Regions from separate parts of the Planomicrobium sp. MB-3u-38 genome, predicted to be linked through region 1. Evidence: riboswitches for the same ligand, from Rfam matches in the RefSeq annotation. Region 1 holds a riboswitch; each other region holds the start of a gene.
What was found. Region 1 has a riboswitch for lysine ahead of CXF70_RS04950 (aspartate kinase). Riboswitches for the same ligand answer to the same signal wherever they lie in the genome.

Region 1 (3,280 bases):
ATTAAACCGGTAAAACTCAGAAGTCACTGCATCGAAATGGATCCTGCCGCTGATATTCTTCGAACTGATAACGATGACACAGCGCTCCGTCACCAGCAAGCCGTCCATTTGAACTTTCCAGTCGCCCAGCTTCAAACCGACATCCCAAAGCAATTCATAAGGTTCACCCCAATGAAACTCAACCATTTTCGCAAGCAAACGCTGCTCGCCTTTCCAGCCTGCTTCATAGCGGTGAAATTCCTTTTTCAAATATGCCTGCTCAGGATGCCCTGCCGGCAACCGCTCCATCAGCAGCTTCACGCCTTCCCACATCAACAAATTTTTCTCCCCTATCCGAACCGCCGCCTCCCTTTATAATTATCTGAATTATAACACTACTCCATTCCTCAGTGCTGAACGAGAAAACATATATTGAAAAAAATCTTCGCATACGCGAAGATTTCCCCAAACATTGGATTTTTCCGCCACGGCGAAAAATCCGCTTTTGCTCTTTTGCGTTAAAATGGTTTTATCACTGCAGGTACTTAAAACTGCAATCTGCCACAAAAACAAAAAACCCGGCAACCGCCGGGTTCAACATGAACTGCTATCTCGCTAATCCATCTCAAAAACTTTCTTAAAAGCAAACTATTGACAGAGAAAAACTTTCTTTCTCACCTTCACCCCAACCCATACGCTTCATGCAGCGCATTCGCCGATTTCTCCATATCGCCGCCAGGCACAACCACTGAAATCTTGATCTCCGAGGTGCTGACCATTTTGACAGGGATTTCTGACTGACGAAGAATATCGAACATGCGCGCTGCGACACCCGGATTGGATACCATGCCGGAGCCGACGATTGAGACTTTTGCCAGGCCGACTTCAAAGTCGGTAGACATGAAGCCGATCGTTTCTTTATTGACATCAAGCACACGACGCACTTCTTCCAGGCTGTCCTCTTTGATTGAAAATGAAACGGAAGGCTGGAATTCTTCTGAAATGCTTTGGACGATGATGTCTACATCGATGTGATTTTCTGCCAGCGTCATGAAGATGTTCGCGAGTGAACCGTTGAATGGTTTATTGTATGTAACGGTTACGCGCGCAATGCCGGGCTCGAATGCTACGCCACGGACGATGAGATTTTTTTCCACAGTGACCACCTCTTGTATGATTGTTCCCGGTTCGTCGGAATAGCTTGCCCGGACGGTTAATGGGACGTTATTGTTTTTCGCGAATTCGACGGCGCGCGGGTGAAGGACACCGGCACCCAGATTCGCCAGTTCCAGCATTTCATCATAGGATATCTGTTCCAATTTGCGAGCGCCTCCAACAAAACGCGGATCCGACGTATAGACTCCGTCGACATCCGTATAGATGTCGCATTTCTCCGCCTTCAATGCGGCAGCCAGCGCAACCGCCGTCGTATCGGACCCGCCGCGGCCGAGTGTCGTGATGTTGCCGATGCGGTCGACGCCCTGGAATCCGGCAACGACTGCAATAAATCCACTGTCCAAGACCGCTTCGAGGCGCTCGGTATGAATCTGTTCAATTCGCGCATTGCGCGGAACGGACTCGGTTTCGATGCCCGCCTGCCAACCGGTGAACGATACCGCTTCGTGGCCAAGCTGTTTAAAAGCCATCGCCAGCAAGGAAATCGTCACTTGTTCACCAGTCGCCAGCAGCATATCCATTTCACGTTTTGGCGGCTCCGCGGATATTTCCGCCGCCAGTCCAAGGAGCGTATCCGTCGTCTTGCCCATTGCAGACACGACGATGACAACCCGTTTGCCTTTCTCTTTCTCAGCGATTGCGCGCTTTGCAACCCCGATAATTTTTTCAGGTGTCGCCACCGAGGTTCCACCAAATTTCATCACAACAGTTTCCATTTATCATCCACTCCCACATCAGTATGTGGCTCCCAGCATGAAAAGCGCCGGCATCCGTTTCGGTTTTTAAAACAGAATGCCTTCACCAGACACGAAAAAAGGCAGCTTGCCGTCGATCCGGCAAACTACCTCTTTAATCATGTACGAAAAAACGTCCATGTGAGATAGCCCTCCAGAGTTTGACTCTGACAGCCCTGCATCTCTTAAATGCAGAACCAGCATGTTCGGCTGCAGCCTTCACACACTTCGGCGGTCGTCCCTTTCCTCATCCTTCACAGATTCTGCAAATCTCCGGATGGCTACTTTTGACGCCCGCGCCTCTATCACCACTTTTACAAGTGATTCAATTTATGTTTATTACAATAACACGAACTCAGTCCGTTGACAATGTTTGTTCGGCGAAATGCTGATGAATCGACTGCGCCAATTTTTCAGGCATCCCCGCTTCCACCAACTGGGCTGTGTCCGCTTCTTTGATTCGTTTGACGGATCCAAAATGCTTGAGCAATTGCTGCCGGCGCTTCGGACCGACGCCTTCCAGCCCGTCAAGCGCCGAAACGATCGAATTCTTGCCGCGCAGCTGACGGTGGAATGTAATTACGAAACGGTGGACTTCATCCTGTATGCGCTGCATCAGATAAAAGGCTTCGCTTGTCCGTTTCAACGGCACAACTTCGACCGGATCCCCATACAATAATTGTGAGGTCTGGTGCTTATCGTCTTTCGCCAAGCCGGCAATCGGAATCGACAGGCCAAGTTCGTCTTCTAAAATTTCGCGAGCCGATGACATCTGCCCTTTCCCTCCATCAATGACAATGAGGTCCGGCAGCGGCAATCCGTCTTTCAACACACGCGAATAACGGCGCCGTATGACTTCCCGCATAGCCGCGTAATCATCGGGCTTCGAACCGGTCCGCGTTTTGTACTTGCGGTAATCCTTTTTGGAAGGCTTGCCGTCGATGAATGTAATCATCGCCGATACGGCATCCGCCCCTTGGATATGCGAGTTATCGAACGCTTCGATTCGCAGTGGAGTCTCAATGTTCATTGCTTCACCAAGCTCCTGACAAGCACCAATAGTCCGTTCTTCCTGACGTTCAAGCAGCTGGAACTTCTCTTTGATCGAGATTTCGGCATTTTTCTTCGCCAGCAGCACCAAATCTTTTTTCTTGCCACGCTGCGGTACAAGTGTGCGCACACCAAGCCAATCCTTCACTAACTCAGCATCTTCACCCTCCGGCAATAAAATCTCGTTAGGCTTCACATGATTTGATTTCTCGTAAAACTGGCCGAGATATGTCATGAATTCTTCCTGCGGGTCGCGGTATAGCGGAAACAGGGAGACGTCGCGTTCGATCAGTTTACCTTGGCGCACGAAAAAGACCTGCACACACATCCAGCCTTTGTCG
Region 2 (3,280 bases), on a different contig from region 1:
GCAATGACGTACGCCATGGCAAAATCACCAGGCGCATTGAATTGACGCTGCAATTCACCGTAAAAATCCAAATCGATATAAAGCTTATAATCTGCAGGACAATAAAAAGGACCCACCGACGCACCGGCAGTACCGCAGGCGGACTGTACACTGTCCGTAAAGAGGACAAGTGTCGGCTCTTCATATTGCATGCCTTCTTCTGCAAAAACTTCGGTCCACACTTCTTCCGTATCCGCGAGTACGACAGATACGAAGTCAGCCAATTCTTCTTCCTGTTCGGTCGCCTGATAAGGTTCACCTGTACTGCTGCCGCCGGAACCATTTCCGCCCATACCATCAAGCAGGATGCCCGGATCTCCTCCGAGGAATGTCACGATCAGGATCAGCACAATACCGCCGAGCCCGCCGCCGACTGCCAATCCTTTACCTCCGCCGCTTCCTCTTCTGTCTTCTACATTCGCACTGCCTCTCCGGCCTCTCCACTTCATAGGACCACATCCGTTTCTGTCTCATTTCAATTGTTTATACCCATTTGTAAGATTCGTTAAATCTCTTGCTGAGTATATTTGTAAATTAAAAATTGCTCTGAAGGATCTTTATTGAATTCCGGCAAACCAATTTGTTCCTTCAATTTAAACAGGTTGCCGCGTTCCAGATAGTCGATGTATTCGGTGGAAGGATAATAGAGGATGATTGTCAGATCTCTCGGAAAGTTTTCAGCGGACAATAGAATATTGTCTACGATTTTCATGAATATCTGCTCAGAAAAAGGGTTGAAAAAGTAAAAGACCGTATCTTCCGGTTGAATATGATAGTCCTGAGCTAAGCCTTCACGGAAGTCGATGCGCCCTGCAGCTCTATGATTTTTTCCTTTACGGTTATAAGTTTCGAGGTTTTTCAGCGCCTCCGTAAAAAAGCTGGTATTCAGCTCAATGCCTGTGGAACGGCAGCCGAAGCGGTCGTGCGCATAAAAATTCAGCCGTCCTTTGCCGCTGCCGAAATCCACCAGTCCATCGTCGACGCCAAGAGGATGGCGATTGAATAATTCCTTTAAATGCAAATATGGGGTTGGTTCATACCTGTTGTGGTGAAGTGTGGCTTCAGAAATCCACTGTGTGCCTTCTGTCGCGATATTCAAATATTGGTCGCCTTCAAATTCCTTCATGCTGTTCTCCCCCAATTCTGCTTGCCCTGAGTGCTGGCCTTGTCTTTCAATACCCGATTCTTCTTGCAAATAACAGCGTATTTTGATAAAGTCGAGCTAATTCAATAGTTCTTGCTTCCTTTACAGGGAAGTGAGGATAGAGGCGCAATTATCATCAGTAAGCAGATTGAGGAGCACGGGCTCCGCCGACTTCTGCCGGAAGGGATATTTGCCGAAGCGGCGGAAAGCCCCTGATTTCCGTTGCTGGTCCTGCATTTAAGAGATGCCGGATTGTCATGCGGCTTTTGACGCATGGAGGGCTATCTGACGCACAGCAACACATCCCGTTTGTGTTTGCGCAGCAGCAGCGGCCCTTCGCCGCTGCTTTTTTTATGGCCATAGATAATTTCTGATGTGGCACTAAGCAGATGACCACACCTCGGATCGAACTAAAAAAATTAATAAAGGATGGGATATTATGAACTTCGGAAAAATCATCACTGCGATGGTCACGCCTTTTGACGCAAACGGCGATATTGACTTTCCAGCCACAGAAAAATTGATAGAGCACCTCATCGCCAACGGTTCTGACGGCCTCGTCGTTGCCGGCACTACCGGTGAATCGCCGACTTTGACGGCAGCTGAAAAATTGGCGCTGTTCAAATTTACTGCAGAGAAAGTGAACGGCCGCATTCCCGTCATAGCAGGAACCGGTTCAAACGATACCCGTTCATCGATTGCGTTGACAAAGCAAGCGGAAGAAGCAGGTGTCGATGGCATCATGCTTGTCACGCCTTATTATAATAAGCCCGCGCAAGAAGGCTTATTCCAGCATTTCAAAGCCATTGCCGAAGCAACTCGCCTGCCGATCATGCTTTACAACATCCCCGGCCGCAGCGCTGTCAATATGGCACCTGAAACAATCATCCGTTTGTCCGCTGTCAGCAACATCGTCTCTGTCAAAGAAGCCAGCGGCAACCTTGACGCTGCGTCAATGATCATCGATGGCACGCCGGACGGCTTTACGGTATACAGCGGCGACGATGGTTTGACGCTTCCGCTGATGGCAATTGGCGCGGATGGCATCGTTTCCGTGGCTTCCCATATCATCGGCAATGAAATGCAGGAGATGATCACAAACTTTACAAGCGGCAACATCAAAGAAGCGGCAGCCCAGCACCGCAAACTGCTTCCGGTCATGAACGCGCTGTTTGCAGCACCAAACCCTGTACCGGTAAAAACTGCTTTACAATTACTCGGCGTCGAGACGGGCAAAGTCCGCTTGCCGATGATTCCGTTGAACGACGAAGAAACTGTCACCCTACGTCAGCTTCTCGAAGCCGGCAATATCCGGGCTTAATTCATATGAACGAAAAAAACGCTGGAGCATCGCGCTTCAGCGTTTTTTCGTGTTCAATTATAATTTAGTGAAATCAAGCTTCTCAAGTGTCTGCTTCAAGCTGCCGCCCGTTACGAGTGAACGCGTGTCGATAGCCAATTGGGACAGCGTAATCGCAATTTCTGAACGGATGCCGGTCAAAATCGCTTTAACACCCACCATATTGAGTGCCTGAACAATCTTAATGATTTGTTCAGCCACCATTGAATCCACTTTGACTACGCCGGACAGGTCGATCACCAATGTGGAAATCCGGAGTTTATTGGCAGCTGTCAGTGTTTTCTCAAGGATGAACTGAGCACGGTCAATTTCAAGATCTCCAACAAGCGGCAAAATCGCTACTTTATCAGCGATCGGCACCACTGGAGCGGAAAGTTCGAAAAATTCCTGTCGCGCTGCAGTGAGTCTTTCCTGATATGCATCGATATAGGCGCTGCTGTAAGAATACATAGCGTGATCCAAAAGTGTATGGAAAAATTCCATCCCATCGAACAAAGTCTCCATAGGGATACTTTGAAGTTTCCCTTCACTTCTGATCAATTTCGCCAAATGTTTGCGGTATAAAGAAGATTCAGCAAGAGCTGCGTCCAGCATCATATTCGCTTCCAGGAAATAGCGGCCAGTTGCGAAGCCCCAGGAATCAATGGCTTCGTAAACCTTTTTTTCGTCACAGGAATTTATCAGGGAAGTTCCGAGCAATTCTACGAAACCTGCTCGGGCTTCTATGACCTGCTTGA
Region 3 (3,280 bases), on a different contig from region 1:
GCAATCGAATTCCGGCATCAATCCTGGTATGCAGAAGGGTTCCGTGAGAAAACGTTCGAATTTCTGCAGGAGCTTAACTTGATCCATTCAGTTTGTGATGAGCCGCAAGCGGGTGATGGCTCGATTCCGCTGGTGCCAGTCTCAACCCGAAAAGATAAGGTACTGTTCAGGCTGCATGGCCGCAATGTTCACGGATGGCAGAATGTAGGGAACTCGAAAAAATGGCGTGAAGTCCGTTATTTATATGACTATAACCAGGAAGAGTTAACAGAAATAAGCAGAGCGGCAAATAAGCTGGCTGAACAGGCCGACAATGTCTATGTCATTTTTAATAATAACTCCGGCGGGCATGCAGCAGGAGATGCAAAGCAATTCCAGCAGATGAATGACTTGACCTTCGAAGATCTGGCTCCCAAGCAATTGGATCTGTTTGAAGGGGAATTTTAACGAGAGGCGATAAAGAGGTGTTTTAAAATGGCTGAAACTATTCATATCTATCACACAAATGATCTGCACAGCCATTTTGGCAATTGGCCAAGTATCCATGCTTTTTTGGCTGAACGGAAGCAGTGGCACGAAGAAATGGGCGATTTCTGTCTCATTTTGGATATCGGTGACCATGTGGACCGTTCGCATCCGTTCACTGAAGGCACAGCGGGGAAAGGTAATGTGAAATTGTTGAATGAAGCGGGTTACGATGCAGTGACAATAGGCAATAACGAAGGCATCACTTTATCGAAAGAGGAATTGGATGAATTATACAGGGATGCGGATTTTGATATCATCCTATCCAACCTCATAGCTGAAAACGGCGAACGGCCGGATTGGGCCAAGCCGTATAAAATCATCAGGACACCTGAAGGCAAACGGATTGGCCTTGTCGGTGCCACAGCCGAATTCACACCTTTTTATGAAAGGCTGGGCTGGAAAGTGACTGCAGCCCGGGACTCCATTCTGCAGGCCGTCGAAGAGGTCAAGTCTGAAACAGATTTTATTGTCTGCTTGTCGCATCTGGGGATAAGAGAAGATGAACTTCTAGCCGAAAGCTGTCCGGAAATCGATTTGATATTAGGGGCGCACACCCACCATATTTTTCATGAAGGAAAAGAAATTGGCAATGTACTGCTCGGAGCTGCAGGCAAGTTCGGCGCTTATCTGGGGCACGTTATTATAGAAGAAGATCTGAAAAAGAAAAAAGCGTATTTAATTGAAACAGAGAAATTAGAGAATCCTGACGAAAATTATGACCAGAAGCTTCGGGAACACGGGAAAGAATTGATGAGGGATGCTGTGTTTTATAATGATGCAGCCCTTAAAGCCGAATGGTTTAAGGAATCTGAGATGGCCCAGTTGTTCGGCAAGGCCATGATCGAGTTCTCGGGGGCGGATTGTGCGCTGTTCAACGCCGGCTTGTTTATGCAGGACATGCCGCTTGGTGAAATAACACGCTACGATTTCCATCAGATGCTTCCTCATCCCATAAATCCGTGCATGATCGAACTGAGCGGTGCTGAGCTGAAGGAGATATATCTTCAGTCAATGAATGCTGAATGGCCACAGCTTGAGTTGAAAGGATTGGGTTTCAGAGGTGCAGTTTTCGGTAAGATGATCCGTACGGGAATGGATCTGGACAATCATCAATTATATATAAATGGGCACATTGCTGACAGTGATCAAATTTATAAACTCATCACTTTGGATATGTTCACATTCGGATATTTCTTTCCGGAATTCAAACGTTCAGCCAAAACTTATTTTATGCCGGAGTTCATCCGGGACGTATTCAGCGGTTATTTTTCGCGGAACATGGTGCGGTAGGAGAACTGGATGAAATTGACCTTGATTTCAAAACAATTTTAGTATATGCTAACAAAGAATTGTATATCGATGGGTAGAGGCTGCAAAACTGATGAGTAAGATATGTGAGCGTGACAGCGATGATCATATTTGAAAGGCGGTTTTGCCGAAGTCCATTTTCCGTTGTCACCGGAAAGTGAGGCTGGGGGCATCCTTAAAAGGGATGTCACTGTCATTTATGCTTGCATAAATGGAGAGCTACAGGGTTGTTTGATGTTTTACCGCACAGACGAATTGTAGGAAGCCGACTTGTCCCTTAGGATAGAGCCGGCTTTTTTTTTCTCCATTCTATTCCATCAAAAAATAGGAGGAAACTATTCATGGAAAACACGATCTTCTCGATCCTGCCGCCGATTATCGCAATCGTCATGGTATTGCTGACCCGGCGGGTATTATTATCATTGGGCGTAGGTATCATTTCAGCGGCGCTCATTCTAACGTCATTCGCGCCGGTTGGTGCAATGCAGGAATTATTTACATCATTTCAAGTGATCTTCTGGGATGAAGGCTTTAATGCATATAATGTCTTTATTCTTCTATTCCTATTATTGCTTGGCATCATAACTGCTTTCGTCAGTTTGTCCGGAGGAAGCCATGCTTTTGCTGACTGGGCATCAAAACGGGTCAAATCACGCCGCGGAGCAAAAGTTCTTACAGTAGCGCTCGGCATTGTCATTTTCATCGATGATTATTTCAATGCATTGGCGGTCGGACAGGTTGCTCGTCCAATAACGGACCGTTATAAAGTATCTCGAGCGAAACTCGCTTATTTCATCGATTCTACGGCAGCTCCTGTCTGCGTGGTTTCACCGGTATCGAGCTGGGGCGCCGCAATCATCGGGATCATCGCTACGATTCTGGCCGGGCAGACATTCGTAGAGTATTCGGCTTTGGAAGCATTCCTATGGATGGCGCCGATGAACTTCTACGTGATTGCTGCACTGGCGATCGTCTTCTTCGTTGCCTACCGTGATGTCGATTTCGGGGAAATGAAAAAACACGAAATCAATGCAATCGAAAACGGTCAGCTTTACGATCCGGATAAATCGATTCCTGGAGAAATGAAAGAAGAATTTCCATCCCATTCCCACGGACGTGTTCTTGATTTACTGCTTCCAATTCTTGTATTGGTTGCCGGCACCATCGCCGCAATGTTGTGGACGGGTTATCAGAACGCAGGCCAGCAAATGGATGTCTGGCTGATTTTTGAAAATACGGATGTTCCTTTATCGTTATTGGTGGGTGGACTTCTTGGGACCATCACATCCATCGTGCTTTACTTGCTGCAAATGAATAAAAATGAAACTGCCAATGCCGGATGGATCGGCAAAGGAATCTGGGCAGGGATCAAATCAATGATCGGTGCTGTCCTGATTCTGATCTTCGCCTGGTCATTGACTTACCTGATCGGAGCGCTTGAAAC

Region 2: linked by a shared signal. The riboswitch ahead of dapA (4-hydroxy-tetrahydrodipicolinate synthase) and the one ahead of CXF70_RS04950 (aspartate kinase) in region 1 are both predicted to bind lysine.
Region 3: linked by a shared signal. The riboswitch ahead of CXF70_RS14925 (Na+/H+ antiporter NhaC family protein) and the one ahead of CXF70_RS04950 (aspartate kinase) in region 1 are both predicted to bind lysine.

The regions. Positions count from the first base shown of each region.
Region 1 is NZ_PJBO01000009.1:107,264-110,543, reverse strand. Features, by position in the region: gene CXF70_RS04955 (nuclease-related domain-containing protein) at 1-312, opposite strand, end outside; gene CXF70_RS04950 (aspartate kinase) at 660-1,871, opposite strand; lysine riboswitch at 2,029-2,202, opposite strand; gene uvrC (excinuclease ABC subunit UvrC) at 2,245-3,280, opposite strand, start outside.
Region 2 is NZ_PJBO01000037.1:78,260-81,539, reverse strand. Features, by position in the region: gene ypfJ (KPN_02809 family neutral zinc metallopeptidase) at 1-488, opposite strand, end outside; gene CXF70_RS08455 (class I SAM-dependent methyltransferase) at 545-1,165, opposite strand; lysine riboswitch at 1,295-1,475, shown strand; gene dapA (4-hydroxy-tetrahydrodipicolinate synthase) at 1,623-2,504, shown strand; gene CXF70_RS08445 (STAS domain-containing protein) at 2,562-3,280, opposite strand, start outside.
Region 3 is NZ_PJBO01000071.1:137,469-140,748, forward strand. Features, by position in the region: gene CXF70_RS14915 (DUF72 domain-containing protein) at 1-447, shown strand, start outside; gene CXF70_RS14920 (bifunctional metallophosphatase/5'-nucleotidase) at 475-1,818, shown strand; lysine riboswitch at 1,885-2,066, shown strand; gene CXF70_RS14925 (Na+/H+ antiporter NhaC family protein) at 2,178-3,280, shown strand, end outside.